DNA from 2 places in the Acidovorax sp. 69 genome. Region 1 is predicted to be linked to the other one. Evidence: riboswitches for the same ligand, from Rfam matches in the RefSeq annotation. Region 1 holds a riboswitch; the other holds the start of a gene.
What was found. A riboswitch is a leader RNA that binds a small molecule or an ion and turns the genes downstream of it on or off. The one in region 1 is predicted to bind glycine.

Region 1 (7,619 bases):
TCGGAGACCCGGTGGGCATCTTCCTGATCCGCCATTTGAGCGACACCGAAGTGGTGATGGGTCAGGACGACAAGCACCTGGATGTCCAGGTGTCGCTGACCAAACACCCCCAGGCCAACGGCCCTGCCACTGTCGTGGTCAGCACCGTGGTGCACATCCACAACACGCTGGGCCATGTCTACATGGCCATCATCGCGCCGTTTCATCGCCGCATCGTGCAGGTGATGTTGAAGCGACTGGTCACGTCAAACCATGGCTAAGGGCGACGCCCCCCGCACAGGCCGCCTGGCGCGCGGCACCATCACCGGCCTGGCGGCGGCGCGCATTGGCATGGCCCAGCTGGGGCACCGCGTGCGTGCACCGTCAGCCCAGGCACAGGCCGATCACGAAGCCGCGCTGGGCCGCATTCTGTTTGGCGCTTTGGGGCAGTTGAGGGGCTCGGCGCTCAAGGTGTCGCAACTGCTCAGCATGCACCCCGGCCTGCTGCCCGATGGCGTACGACAAGAGCTGGCGCGCGCCCACCACCAGGCGCCACCGCTCAACCGCGCGCTGGTGGGCCGCGTGTTCCGCCAGGCGTTCGGCCAGGAGCCCGAATCGATCTTCGAGCATTTCGAGCCCGCTGCCTTTGCCGCCGCCAGCCTGGGCCAGGTGCACCGCGCACAGCTGGCAGGCCACGGCACGGTGGCCGTCAAGGTGCAGTACCCCGGCATTGCCGCCACCATTGCCAGCGACATGCAGCTGATGCGCACCGCACTGCGCGCGCTGGCCCACACTGATATGCCCCTGCCCGCCCACACGGTGGTGGACAGCGTGATGGCCGAGATCGAGGCCACGCTGCTGCGCGAGGTGGACTACCTGCAGGAGGCCGAGCAACTGCAGTGGTTTGCGCAGCACGCGGCCATGCCCGGGGTGGCAATGGCGCAGCCCATCGCATCGCACACGCGGGCCCAGGTGCTTACACAGCAGTTTTTGCCGGGCCAGCACCTGCAGGCCTGGCTGGCCACCCAGCCCACGCAGGCACAACGCGATCGGGCCGGACAGCACCTGTGGGACTGGTTCATGCACTGCATCTTTGTGCTGGGCCGGGTGCATGCCGATCCGCACCCGGGAAACTTCCTCTTTGCTGCGGACGGCCGCGTCGGTGTGCTGGACTTTGGCTGTACGCGCAGTCTGTCGGGCGATTTTCGGTCGCACGTGGCGCAGGCGTGGTCCGCCCTGCTGCGCCCCACTGCCGACCCCCAGCGCGATGTGCTGGTGCTGAGGGCCTACCAGGCGTTGGGGCTTCTGCGGCCTGACCTCGCCGCCGAGGCCTACACCGCCGAACTGGCCCCCGCGCTGGCCGACATGCAGGCCTGGCAGATCGAACCTTTCACGCAGCCGGTTTTCGACTTTGGCGCCAAGACGCCGCCCCCCATCACCGCAGGACGCCACCAGCGTGTGCTGGGCGACCAGTTGGTGCAGGTGCCCGGCGAAATGCCCGCGTTCGAGCGCATGTGGATGGGCCTCATGCACCTGCTCACAGGGCTGGGCGCGCGCGTGCGCACGCACTGTCCCGCACTTTCTCTTCACGGCAGCACTCCCCGGGACCTCCCAACATGACCACCCTGACCACCCCATCCCTTCGCCGCACATTCACGCCGCTTCGCACCACCTGGAAGGGCCTGTGGCTGCTGGTCGTGGCGGCGGTGCACACCCTTTTTGCGGCCGCCGTATTCCAACCCCAGTTGCACGAGATCGTACGGCGCGGCGTTTTCAACAGCGTGCACAAAGATCCTGTGGTGGGCGCTGTGGTCTGGTTTGTGCTGTTCGGCGGACTCTTCGCGTTGCTGGGCTGGGCCATCCTGCTGGCCGAACGCCACGCAGCCCTGGCACCCGTCCCCTTGCGCGGGCTGGGTGCCGGGTTGCTGGCACTCACGCTGCTGGGCATTGTGCTCATGCCCACCTCGGGCTTCTGGCTGGTGCTGCCGCCCGCGCTGGCCCTGTGCTGGACCCCCAAGCGCTAAAGGCGCCAAAGACGGGCCAATGCGCCGCGTCTGCGCCGTCCACAGCCATCCTGATTGACTGGAAAACTGTCCATGAATACTGCGCTGGTACTGGCAGCCGGGGGCCTGGCCCTGGTGGGTGTTGCGCACTCGGTGCTGGGTGAAGTCCTGGTGTTTCGCACCTTGCGCACGCAGGGCATCGTGCCCACCGGCGGACGGCCCGTGCTGCGCGAGCAACAGGTGCGCATCCTGTGGGGAACCTGGCACCTGGCCAGCGTGCTGGGCTGGGCCCTGAGCGCCCTGCTGTGGCGCCTGGGGACGGTGCCTGTGGACACCCACCTGGGAGGCTGGGTGGCCGATGTGGCAGGGGTCGCCACGCTGGCCAGCGGGCTGCTGGTGTTTTATGCCACCGACGGCCGGCACCCCGCATGGGCGGCCCTGTGGGTGGTGGCGGCTTTGGTGTGGTGGCGCTGACACATCCACCGCAAGACATCCCAGCACACAGCGTGAAATAAATCACGAGAACCTGCGACTCACAGCGACAGGAAACACAACTTCACAAGACTTCGCAATTCGCCTACACCGGCTTGACGCAGTGCTCGCACCATGAAGTCTCCGGTTCCGCAAGGAATCATTTCTGAGGAGATCACCATGGCCCGCAATGCACTCGCCGCCGTTTCCCTCGCACTGCTGTCGCTGGGCGCCGCTACGCTGGCGAAGGCACAGACCCATGCCACTGTTGTCGTCCAGACAGGCTCACCCCACTACCAAGGCCCTGCGCCCGTGAGGGTGCAGTACCAAGCGCCACCGCCACCCCGCCATGAAGCAGCGCCCCACCCTCGCCGGGGCATGGCCTGGGTGCCTGGACACTGGGAATGGCGGGGCCACCGCCATGTCTGGATGCAGGGGTACTGGGTGAAGGCCCGCCCCGGCTACCACTATCGCGAACCCCGCTGGGTTGAACACGGTGGCCGCTGGAACATGCAGGGCGGCGGCTGGGACCGCGATGGCGACGGCATTGCCAACCGGCATGACCGCGACCGTGACGGCGACGGCGTGCCCAATCGCCATGACCGAAACCCCGACAACCCTTACCGCCGTTGACAAAACGGGAGCTGGTGCCGCCGGTGACCGGTTTCGCCTACGCGCACCCCCGCCCTGCGCCTACGTGGCGCAGCGCCCCCGGCCACCACCATGCAGTAACCCCTTCCGCAAGGAACAATCAGGAGACGACCATGATTCGCACAACATCTGCCGCTGCCGCCATCGCCCTGTTGGCATTGTTCACCCAGGCGTCGGCGCAGGCCGCAACCCAGGGCACTGTCATCATCCAGTCTGGCCAGCCCGAGCGCACCTACCAGGCAGCGCCCGCCTACCAGGTGATCCCGGCGCCGCCACCTCCGCGCCATGAAGCCGTGCCCCGTCCTCGCCGTGGCCAGGTGTGGGAAGAAGGCCACTGGGAGTGGCGTGGCAACCGCCATCGCTGGGTCCAGGGCCATTGGGTTCAGGCGCGCAATGGCTACCAGTACCGCCAGCCACAGTGGGTAGAGCGCGAAGGCCGCTGGGAAATGCGGCGCGGCGGCTGGGACCGTGACGGTGATGGCATCGCCAACCGCAATGACCGGGACCGCGACGGCGATGGCGTGCCCAACCGCCGTGACAACCAGCCCGACAACCCGCGCCGCTACTGATCCCGTGCGGCAACCGGCCAACGGCATGCACCCGCAGGCCGCGCCGGGTTCAGGCGATGTGCAGCTCAGCCCGCCCCAGGCTCGGGAAGTCCGCCACCACCACGGTGCCGGGCGCCACCAGCACAGTACCGGTGCATGAGCCCGTGGTGACCCACTGCCCCGCGCGCAGCCCGCCCAGGCTGCGCGCACCGTCGTTGGCCAGCCACTGCAGCAGCGGCAACGGGTCGCCCGCAGAGTTCCCCCAGGCTGCGTGCTGCACAGCCACAGACCCATTGATCAACAGCCGGACCCCTTGCGCCAGGGGCCGCACTGCCGCCACATCCTCAGTGCCAGCGCCGACAATCAAGGCGCCATGGCAAGCCTGGTCGGCCAAGCGACTCCACTCGCCCTGCTGGGCCCATGCTGCAAACCGGGTGTCGCACACCTCAATGGCGGCACGCACCGACACCACGGCCGCCAGCACCTCGGCCGCGCTGTAGGGCGTGGCGCGCGAAGGCAGGTCGGCGCCCAGTTCGTACACCAGCTCTGCCTCCACACCCATCACGGCAAAACCGGCTGCGGGCAAGTGCACCGCCACACCTTCTTGCGCCACAAACACGGAATCGCGGGTGAGCGCAGCACGCGCAGGCAGGGCGTGGGGCGACGCAGCGCCCACCTTCCAGCCTGCCATCGTGCCCCGCTCGCGCACCACGATGTCCTGCACCGCGTAGGCCTCGGCTGCATCGCTAGGGCGCAGCCCCGCAGGCAAATCCAGTGGCCGGGGCGTGCGCCCCTGGCGCGCCATGGTGAGCACGGCTGCGCAGGCCTGGGGATCAAAAGCGGTGTCGGGCATGGGGAAACATCCTGGGGTGGTTCTGGGATCGGTTCTATCGGCGGATTATGGCGACCCGCAGCCGCCGCCAACATCAGCAACGATTGCCATGCATTAGCGCGCAGGCGCCGGTTTTCGCGCCGCAGTGCCGCCTAGAATCGGCCTCGCAGGAGAGTCAGCGGCAATGCCCACTGCACCGAAGGCGCAAACTCCCATACACGCTCAGGTCCCGTACTGCATCTTTTATCAAAGCCGTCTGGAGAGCCGCCACCACACACCGTGGCGCACCGAAGGAGCAAACCGCGCGCCATGTGGGCCGTGCGGTGAATCTCTCAGGTACCAAGGACAGGGGGAGCGGCAGCTTGGCGGACGCGCGCCAGCTGCTTGCTATTTAATCAATAGCTGCTAACGCACGTCCATCAAGCGCTGAACCCTTAAAAGGCTTCAAAATGCGCGTGATCGTTTTGGGCGCCGGCTTGCTCGGCGTGACTTCGGCTTATTTTCTGCAACAACTTGGCCACGAAGTGACCGTCATCGACCGCCAGGGCGCGCCCGGTGCCGAGACCAGTTTTGCCAACGGCGGGCAGATCTCGGTGAGCCACGCCGAACCCTGGGCCAACCCCAGCGCGCCGCTGAAGGTGCTGCAGTGGCTGGGCAAAGAAGACGCCCCCTTGCTCTTTCGCCTGCGCGCTGACATGCGCCAATGGCTGTGGGGACTGTCCTTTTTGCGCAACTGCACGCCGGCGCGCACGCGCCACAACATCGAGCAGATCGTGCGCCTGGGCACCTACAGCCGCGACACACTGCAGCAGCTGCGCGCGACCACCGGCATCCAGTACGACCAACGCACGCAGGGCATCTTGCATTTCTATACCAACCAAAAGGAATTCGACGGCGCCCTGGCACCGGCCGAGCAGATGCGGGCCTTGGGCTGCGAGCGCCAGGTCATCAGCGCCGACGAGGCCGTGCGCATCGAACCCGCACTGGCCCACATCCGCCCACAACTGGCGGGCGCCACGTTCACGGCCGAGGATGAATCGGGCGACGCGAACCAGTTCACGCGTGAACTGGCCAAGCTCTGCGAGGCAGCGGGCGTGCAGTTCCGCATGGGCCACCACATCACGGCGCTGCGCGAGGCGCGCGGGCGCATTGGCCATGCGGAAGTGACCAATGCCGAAGGCCGCTTCGAGCGTGTGCACGGCGACGCCTTCGTGCTGGCCATGGGCTCGTTCAGCCCGCTGCTGGCGCAGCCGCTGGGCATCCACCTGCCGATCTACCCGGCCAAGGGCTATTCAGTGACCATGCCGGTCAAGGATGCCACCAAGGCGCACCAGGTGAGCCTGACGGACGATGAGTTCAAGCTCGTTTTCTCGCGCTACACCAGCGAACGCGGCGGTGATCGTTTGCGCATTGCCGGCACGGCCGAGCTGAACGGCTACAACCGCGACCTGAACCCGATGCGCTGCGACGCCATCGTGCGGCGCGTGGAGCAGCTCTTCCCGGGTGCGGGGGACGCCAGCCAGGCGCAGTTCTGGACCGGCCTGCGCCCCGCCACACCCAGCAATCTGCCGCTGATCGGCAACACCAAGGTGGCCAACCTGTTCCTCAACACCGGCCACGGCACGCTGGGCTGGACACACGCCTGCGGCTCGGGCAAGGCGCTGGCCGACATCGTGAGCGGCCGGATCCCCGAGGTGGACTTTGCCTTCCAGGGTTTGCGGGGGCGCGCGCCAAGCGCTGCGCTGGTGCCATCGCGCACCGCTGCCTGATACGAGAAAAACACTTCCCAACGAAGAGAATCGTTCACGCACAGCACGAACGGTTCTTGTCGAAGGAACACCCGTGGATAGGACCGGCGCGCAGCGCTCGGCGTTACTTGGCTGCGCCCGTGGCATGTGCCACAAAACGCGCCACGGCCAGCATGTCCTTCTCGCTCAGGCGCTCGGCATACGACGGCATGACGCCAATGCCCGTCTTCAGCGCACGCAGCACCCGGTCGGCATCGGGCTTGAGTTCATCCAGTACCGGGCCCACCTGCCCCTCGGCGCCCGCCGCCTGTAGCGTGTGGCACACCGCGCACGCCGGCTGGATCTTGGTGAACAGCTCCTTGCCGCGCGCCAGCTCGGCGGTATCCGCAGCCCAGCAGGCCCCCGTCCACAACAGCAACGCCAGCGCGAGGCCACGGCTCATGGTGCGAAGCAGCCCGCGGGCCTGCAGTGCACCACAGATCCGCAGCCGCCCGATACCGGCACGCTCCCGCGCCAGTGCCACCGTGGAACTGGCGGTCCAAGGCCACGCGTGGCGTCCCCCATCGGAGGGGAGGGCGCAATGCGCCCCAGGGGGGAGCAAGGTCATGCCACGGTCAGCGTGACGGCGTGGTCGCGCCAGCTCACGTTGTTGTAGCCGCCCAGGTTTTCTTCGCGCTGTTCGGCCTGCACATTGCCCGCCGTGTCGGTAGCGCGGCTGGCCAGCACATGCGTGCCCGCTTCCAGGCGCACCGGCAACGCAAACTGCCGCCACGCGAAGGGGCCCAGGTCCGGGCCGATGAGTTTGGCCGTCTGCCAGGTCTTGCCGCCATCGACCGAGACCTCGACACCCTTGACGCCACGCGTACCGCCAAAGGCCACGCCATGCACCTGCACCTGACCGGGCTTGGGTGCGCCCTTGTCGGGCAGCGGGCCATTGATCCACGATTTGACGCCCATCTCCCACACCGAAGGCTGGTCGGGGCTGGCCTTGGAGCCGGGGGGCGACATACGGTAGCCGTGCGACATGATGCGTGCCTGTGACTGTGCGCCACCAAAGGCCACGCGCTTGACGTACTTGATATTGTTCACGCCCTGGTAGCCCGGCACCACCAGCCGCAGCGGCCCGCCATGGGCCAGCGACAGCGGCTCGCCATTCATCTCCCAGGCCAGCAACGCATCATCCAGCGCCTTCACGGGCACAGAGCGCTCCACCAACACGGTGAGCGGGTCCACGCCCTCGGGCAACTTCTCGCCGCCTGTGCCGGTGAGGTAGGCCGCGCCGTCGACCAAGCCGCCCAGCGCCGCCACCACATTGCGCAACGGCACGCCGCTCCAGACCACACAGCCCGCAGCGCCCACTGACCACGGCGTGCCGCTGGGTTTGCTG
Region 2 (7,619 bases), 2.2 Mb from region 1:
TTGGGTTGCAGGCTGATGCCCGCGTAGCCCGTGGCCTGGCACAGCCAGGCGCGTAGCTGTTCATCCAGCTCCTTGTAGCCCTGTTGCTGGTTTGCGGGGGCAAAGGGGTGCACGTTGGCAAACTCGGGCCAGGTGATGGGGATCATCTCGCTGGTGGCGTTGAGCTTCATGGTGCACGAGCCCAGCGGGATCATGCTGCGGTCCAGCGCCAGGTCTTTGTCGGACAGCTGGCGGATATAGCGCAGCATGCCGGTTTCGGAATGGTGGGTGTTGAACACCGGGTGCGTGAGGTAGGCGCTGGTGCGGCGCAGCGCGGCAGGAATCAGTGGCTCGACGCCGTTCTCGAACGCATCGAAGGTGGGCAGTGGCTGCCCGTCCTTGGCGAAGACCTTCCACAGCAGCGCGATGTCGGCGCGGGTGGTGGTCTCGTCCAGCGAGATGCACAGATACTCTTCAAAGTAAATGCGCAGGTTGGCGCCCATCTGGACGGCGCGGGCAGCTATTGATTTGGTAGCATCCCCGGTGTGCAGGCTGAGGGTGTCAAACGTGGCTTGGGGGCGCACGGGCGCGCCCAGTTGTGTGAGACCCCTGGCCAGGATGGCCGTATAGCTTGCCACGCGCTGGGCGATGCGCTTGAGGCCTTCGGGGCCGTGGTACACAGCGTACATGCTGGCGATCACGGCGGGCAGCACCTGGGCCGTGCAGATGTTGGACGTGGCCTTTTCGCGGCGGATGTGCTGTTCGCGCGTCTGCAGCGCCAGGCGGTAGGCGGGCTTGCCGTGCACGTCCACACTCACGCCCACCAGGCGACCGGGCAGGCTGCGCTTGAACTCGTCACGGCAGGCCATGAACGCGGCGTGCGGGCCGCCAGCGCCCATGGGCATGCCAAAACGCTGCGTGGTGCCCACGACGATGTCTGCCCCGTATTCGCCGGGCGGCGTGATCAGGGTCAGGGCCAGCAGGTCGGCGGCCACGATGAAGGCGGCTTGCTTGGCGTGGGCTTTGGCTGCATCGGCGCGCAGGTCGTCAATGCGGCCGCTGGTGGCGGGGTACTGGGCCAGCACGGCAAAGTAGTCGCCGGCCAGCAAGGTGTTCCATTCTTCGGCCGAATTGGCCAGGCGCACTTCCAGGCCCAGGGGCTTGGCGCGGGTCTGGATCACTTCGATGGTCTGGGGGTGCGCGTCACCGGCCACCACAAACACATTGCTTTTGCTCTTGACCGAACGTTTGGCCAGCGTCATCGCCTCGGCGGCGGCGGTGGCTTCGTCAAGCATCGACGCATTGGCAATCGGCATGCCCGTCAGGTCACACACCATGGTCTGGAAGTTGACCAGCGCCTCCATGCGGCCTTGCGAAATTTCGGCCTGGTAGGGTGTGTAGGCGGTGTACCAGGCGGGGTTTTCGAGGATGTTGCGCAGGATGACGCCTGGCGTGTGGGTGCCGTGGTAGCCCTGGCCGATGAAGCTCTTGAGCACCTGATTCTTGCCCGCAATCGCCCTGAGTTCAGCCAGCGCCGCCGCTTCGGTGGTGGCGGGCGGCAGGTCCATGGCGCTGGCGCGTGCGATGGAGCGCGGCACGATGGAGTCGATGAGTGCGCGGCGCGAGGCTTCGCCGATCACGGACAGCATGTGGGCTTCGTCTGCCGCGTCGATACCGATGTGGCGGGGCAGGAATTCGGCGGCGTTTTCCAGCGCGGACAACGGCAAGGAGGTGGGCAGAGCGGCGGTCATGGCGGGCGGTTGAATTGCTATTAAAAAAGAAGCTGCTAGCGCTTGATATTCATTGATTTCAATGAATTTTTATATTGAAAACCAATCAAATAAAGCGCTGGCAGCTATGGTTTTTGAAACCTGAGATTGACCAGTCGCCCATCAGGCGTTGGCTGCGAAGGCGCTATAAGCCGTCTCGTCCATCAGGCCGTCGAGCTGGGCGACATCCGCCAGCTTGACCTTGAAGAACCAGCCAGCGCCCAGCGGATCGCTGTTGGCCAGGGAGGGGTCGGCGCGCAGGGCTTCGTTCACTTCGACGATCTCGCCGGTGACGGGCATGTACACGTCGGCGGCGGCCTTCACGGACTCGACCACGCCCGCCACGTCACCCAGGTTGAAGCTCGCGCCCACCTCGGGCAGGTCCACAAACACCACATCGCCCAGGGCATCCTGCGCGTGCACGGTGATGCCCACCACAGCAGCGGCCGTGTCGGTGGTGTTGATCCATTCGTGTTCTTTGGAAAATTTGACGGTCATGGGGAAGCTCCTCAAGCAACGGGTAAATAAAGGAATCAGCAATGTAGCGGGCGCGGGCCGTGCCTGTGCGCGCCCGCTGGCGAAATCAGCCGCGAAAGTAGTTGGCGGGCACAAAGGGCAGGGCGCGCACTTCCATGGGCACCGGCTTGCCACGCACGATGGCGTTGACGCGCGTGCCCATGGCCGCGAAGGCGGGCGCCACATAGCCCATGGCCACGGGCTCGTTCACCGTGGGGCCCAGCAGGCCACTGGTCACTTCGCCGATCTTCTGGCCGTCGGTGCTCTGCAGTTCGGTGTGTTCACGCACGGGTACGCGCTCCAGCGCTACCAGGCCTACGCGTTTGCGCTGAAGGCTGGCGGGGTTGTCGATCTGCGCCAGCACCTTGTCGGCACCGGGGAAGCCGCCCGCGCGCGCGCCACCGGTGCGGCGCACCTTCTGGATGGCCCAGTTCAGAGCGGCCTCAGGCGGCGTGGTGGTGGTGTCGATGTCGTTGCCGTACAGGCAAAGGCCCGCCTCCAGGCGCAGCGAGTTGCGGGCCCCCAGGCCAATGGGCTTGACCTCGGGCTGGGCCAGCAGGGCGCGCGCCAGGGTGTCGGCCTGGGCGGCAGGCACCGAGATTTCAAAGCCGTCTTCGCCGGTGTAGCCACTGCGCGTCACAAAACAGTCGCAGCCTGCAATGTCAAACGCGCCGCCGGTCATGAACACCAGCTTTTCCACACCGGGTGACAGGCGGGCGAGGGCGGTGACGGCCTGCGGGCCTTGCAGTGCGAGCAGGGCGTGGTCGGGCATGGGCACCACTTTGCAACGCTGGCCGATGCGGGCCTGGATGTGGGCGATGTCGCCCACCTTGCAGGCGCCATTCACGATGACAAACAGGGTCGGCTCGCCATCCACTACGCCCTGGTTGAAGAACATCAGGTCGTCGATGACCGTGCCCTCGTCGGTGAGCAACAGGCCGTAACGCTGCTTGCCCACAGGCAGGTCTATCACGTCCACAGGCATCAGCGATTCAAAAGCGGTGGCGGCATCGGCGCCGATGAGCCTGAGCTGGCCCATGTGCGACACGTCAAACAAGCCCGCCGCAGTGCGGGTGTGCACATGCTCTGCCATCAGGCCTGCAGGGTACTGCACGGGCATGGAATAGCCAGCAAACGGCACCATGCGGGCGCCCAGCTCCATGTGCAGGGCGTTCAGGGGCGTGGTGAGCAGGGGGGCATTGGTGGCTGACATGGCGGACTCCGGGCAAATGGGGGCCGCGACCATAAAACATGATCACGGGATTTGCCCTGCTGTCCGCTTTACCTGAGAGATTCACCGCAGCGCCCTGGCTGGCCGTGCGGTTTGCTCCTTCGGTGGATGGCCTCGCGCACAGTTGTCGTGTGGGGGTCATCTCTCTCCAGCAAGGGAACGCCCGCATCACTGCGGGCGGTTGTCAGTCCTTTTGCCTGAGCGTTTGGCTGCTGCCTGCGCCTTCGGCGGCGCCATGGCCTATGGGGGCCTGGCGCTCTCTCCTGACCGGGCGATTCTAGCTACTTCGCGTAGACCAGATCACGAAGTGCCAGTGAAATCGAGGGAATGTAGGTGATGATCAACAAGCAAACCAAGATCACGCCCACAAAGGGCAGCAGGTGCTTGATGATCCGGTCCAGCGAAATTTTGGCCACCGTGCAGGCTGCGAACAGGTTCACACCGAAGGGCGGCGTGATCATGCCCAGTGCCAGGTTCACCACCATGATGAGACCGAAGTGCACAGGATCAATACCGAAGTGCATGGCCACGGGCGCCAGGATGGGGGCCAGCACGATGATGGCCGCGCTGGTCTCGATGAACATGCCGATCACGAACAGCGCAGCATTGACACCGAGCAAAAACAGGGCGGGTGACTGCAGCACGGATTCCAGCCAGCGGCCAATGGCATCTGGCACGCCGGCACGGGTGATCAGGAACGCAAACAAGCCAGCGTTGGCGATGATGAACATGATCACGGCCGACGAGAGGGCCGACTTGCGCAGAATGGCGAACAGGTCCTTGATCTTGATCTCGCGGTAGATCACGACGCCTACCACCAACGCGTAGAACACGGCCACGGCCGATGCTTCGGTGGGGGTGAAAACGCCGCCATAGATGCCGCCCAGGATGATCACGGGCATGAGCAGCGCCCAGCCGGCCTGCAGCGTGGCCTTGCCAAAGGGCATGCGGCCATCGCCGTCGTTCTTGCCCCAACCCTTGTATTTGCAATACGCCCAGACAAAGAACATCAGCGCTCCGCTGATCAGCAGGCCCGGGCCGAAGCCTGCGATGAACAGCTCACCAATCGACACCTCGGCGCTCACGCCGTACAGGATCATGGGGATGGAGGGCGGAATGATCACGCCCAGTTCAGCGCTGGTAGCCTGAAGCGCAGCCGCATAGCTGGTGGGGTAGCCGTGCTTGATGAGCGCGGGAATCAGGATGGCGCCAATCGCAAACGTGGTGGCGACCGAAGAGCCCGACACGGCGGCAAAGATCATGCAGGTGAGCACGCAGGTCATGGGTAGGCCCCCTTGCACCCCACCCACAATGCTCTTGGCAAATTCGACCAGACGGCGCGAGATGCCGCCGGTTTCCATCAGGTTACCTGCCAGGATGAAGAACGGGATGGCGGCCAGCGGAAACTTGTTGATCGCGCCAAACATCTCTTTGACCGAAATGAGCATGTTGGCGTTGGACGCCTGGATACCCAGGATGGAGGCGAGTCCGATGGAAACAGCCACCGAGACGGTGAGTGCAAAGCACAGCACCATCGTTGAAATCATCACTGCGGTCATTGGGCCGTCTCCAGTTCCATGCGCAAAGGATCAATGAGGTTGCCAATGATTCCGACAATACAAAAAAGCCCGCCCACAGGCATGGCCAGATAGGCCCAGAACATGGACACGGATTCCAGCCCCGCCATGCTCTGCACGCCGCCGCGTTGGGCGTAATCCCAGCCCCACCAGATGATGATGCCGATCAGCGACAGTGCCGCCAGCGAAACCACCCAGTCCAGCACGCGCCGTATCTTGGGCGGGCTCCAGCGGTACAGCACGTCCACGCTCACCATCGCGCCCTGGCGGAAGGCGGCGGGGATGGCCAGGAACACCATCCAGATCAGGCTGAAGCGGATCAGCACTTCGGTCCATTCGGCGGGTTGTTCGAGCACAAAACGCGTGATGATCTGGAACATGCCCAGCGAGGCCGACACGGCCAGCATGGCGCAGGCGCCCAGCATGGCGATGAACGTGGTCCAACGCTCAAAGGTGAGAAAGGCGTTTTTCATGGGGCAGTGGCAACCATGGGCGGTCGGTGGTTCAAAATTAAAAATGAGAAAACGCCCGGTAGCGCTTTGGCTACGGGCGTTATTTGCTACCAAATGGATAGTAGCGGTGGGCGGCTTTACTTGACGTCGCGGATCTTGTCGAGTGCCGCCTTGCCGAACTGCTTTTCAAACTCGGCATTCACGGGTGCCAGGGCTGCCACAAACTTGGCCTTGTCCGGGTTGTCGATCACCGTCATGCCCTTGGCGCGCAGGTCGGCCACGCCCTTGGCATCGTCTTCGTCCACGCGGGCACGGTTGGCCTTGGTGCCTTCCTTGGCGGCATCGACGAAAGCCTGCTTGTCGGCGGCGCTGAGCTTGTCAAACGATGCCTTGTTCATCACAAAAATGCAGGGCGAGTAGACGTGGCCGGTGAGCGTCAGGTGCTTTTGCACCTGGTCGAACTTGGCCGAGATGATCACGGGCAGGGGGTTCTCCTGGCCGTCCACGGTGCCTTGCTGCAGGGCTGTGAACACTTCAGGGAAGGCCATGGGCGTGGTGATGATGCCAAAGCCCTTGTACGCAGCGATGTGCACGGGGTTCTCCATCGTGCGCATCTTCAGGCCCTTCAAGTCGCCGGGCTCCTTCACGTCGCGCTTGCTGTTGGTCATGTGGCGAAAGCCGTTCTCAGCCCAGGCCAGCGCCTTGAAGCCCTTCGCGTCGAACTTGGTGAGCATCTCCTGGCCGATGGGGCCGTCGAGCACGGCACGGGCATGGGCCTTATCGCGGAACAGGAAGGGCACGTCCAGGATCTTGGTTTCGGGCACAAAGTTGGGGATAGGACCGGTGGAGCTGAACGCCAGCTCTTGGGTGCCCAGTTGCACCGCTTCAATCGACTCACGCTCACCGCCGAGAGCGCCGTTGTAGAAGGTCTGAACCTTGTAGCGGCCACCCGTGCGCTTTTCGACTTCCTTGGCAAACGTGTCGATGGCCACGCCCTGGTGAGAATTCTGGGCAGTAGAAATGCTGATGCGCATGGTGGTTTGCGCGGCAGCGGTGGCCACAAAGCCGAGCGCAAGGCTCAGGCCGACGACGAGTTTGGTCAATTGCATGGTGTCTCCTGTTGATTCGGGCCAGGCGTGGTCTTCGCGCACCGCTTGGAGATGGGTGTCTGCGGGCCACAGCCTCCCCCAAATTATCGCGGTGCAGCATGCTTGCAGGCATCGGGGTTTGTGCTGGTAAGCGTGCTTATTAACTGTGCAGAAGTGCCGCCACAGTTGCATTGGTGACACCCGTGATGCCTTGGGTGCTGCTGGGCACACGCTGTGCGTCCTCGTCTGATGAGCCGCAAGTCCTGCTTGGGGCGTGAAAAATGCCAAGGGCCCCGTGCTGGCGGTAACCAGCCGGGGCCTTGTCAGTTCGTTCGCTCCGGTAAGAGCGCCTTGATGTGAGAAGTATGCGCCGCAGGGTGGAGATGGATTTGCTGAAATTGACGCAATTTCCGTAAATTGCAGAATAATTTTCTGTCAATCGATATTGTTGTGAATAATCAGGCCAATGGATCGATTGGATAGAAAAATTCTCGCTGTGCTGCAAGGTAATGCACGGGCCAGCCTGCAAGAGATTGGCCAAGCGGTCGGCCTGAGCCCTTCTCCGTGCTGGGGGCGTATCAAGAAGATGGAAGAGGCAGGGGTGATCCAGGGTTACACCGTGCGTATCAACCCACAGGCGCTGGACCTCGCCGATACCGTGCTGGTGCAGGTCACGCTCGACAGCCACTCTGACAACACGCTCGAAAAGTTTGGCGAAACCCTGGCCAGCATTCCCGAGGTGATCGAGGCGCATCTGGTCTCTGGCGACTATGACTACCTGCTGCGTATCGTGGTGAAAGACACGCGCGATTACGAGCGCCTGTTGCGCGAGAAGCTCTACAAGATCAAGGGCATACGGCACAGCCGTTCCAGCTTTGTGCTGCGCACGCTCAAGAAGGCCGACTTGCCGCTGTTCGCGGGCTAGCTTGCGCCTGGGTTTTCAATAAAAAAGGGCCTGCAGTGCAGGCCCTTCCAACGCTACGCGCTATGATTTTTGATGTTTACAT

Region 2: another riboswitch for glycine. It lies ahead of gcvT (glycine cleavage system aminomethyltransferase GcvT); the one in region 1 lies ahead of CLU85_RS03020 (D-amino acid dehydrogenase).

Annotation. Positions count from the first base shown of each region.
Region 1 is NZ_PGEP01000001.1:645,355-652,973, reverse strand. It holds gene CLU85_RS03055 (DUF2867 domain-containing protein) at 1-260, shown strand, start outside; gene CLU85_RS03050 (AarF/ABC1/UbiB kinase family protein) at 253-1,599, shown strand; gene CLU85_RS03045 (DUF6463 family protein) at 1,596-2,003, shown strand; gene CLU85_RS03040 (hypothetical protein) at 2,076-2,456, shown strand; gene CLU85_RS03035 (YXWGXW repeat-containing protein) at 2,634-3,086, shown strand; gene CLU85_RS03030 (YXWGXW repeat-containing protein) at 3,218-3,673, shown strand; gene CLU85_RS03025 (2-keto-4-pentenoate hydratase) at 3,723-4,505, opposite strand; glycine riboswitch at 4,731-4,843, shown strand; gene CLU85_RS03020 (D-amino acid dehydrogenase) at 4,934-6,253, shown strand; gene CLU85_RS03015 (cytochrome c) at 6,357-6,674, opposite strand; gene CLU85_RS03010 (sulfite oxidase) at 6,836-7,619, opposite strand, start outside.
Region 2 is NZ_PGEP01000001.1:2,815,314-2,822,932, reverse strand. It holds gene gcvP (aminomethyl-transferring glycine dehydrogenase) at 1-1,730, opposite strand, end outside; gene gcvH (glycine cleavage system protein GcvH) at 1,872-2,246, opposite strand; gene gcvT (glycine cleavage system aminomethyltransferase GcvT) at 2,332-3,477, opposite strand; glycine riboswitch at 3,527-3,657, opposite strand; glycine riboswitch at 3,679-3,763, opposite strand; gene CLU85_RS12880 (TRAP transporter large permease) at 3,777-5,054, opposite strand; gene CLU85_RS12875 (TRAP transporter small permease) at 5,051-5,545, opposite strand; gene CLU85_RS12870 (TRAP transporter substrate-binding protein) at 5,662-6,633, opposite strand; gene CLU85_RS12865 (Lrp/AsnC family transcriptional regulator) at 7,079-7,537, shown strand; gene CLU85_RS12860 (electron transfer flavoprotein-ubiquinone oxidoreductase) at 7,614-7,619, opposite strand, start outside.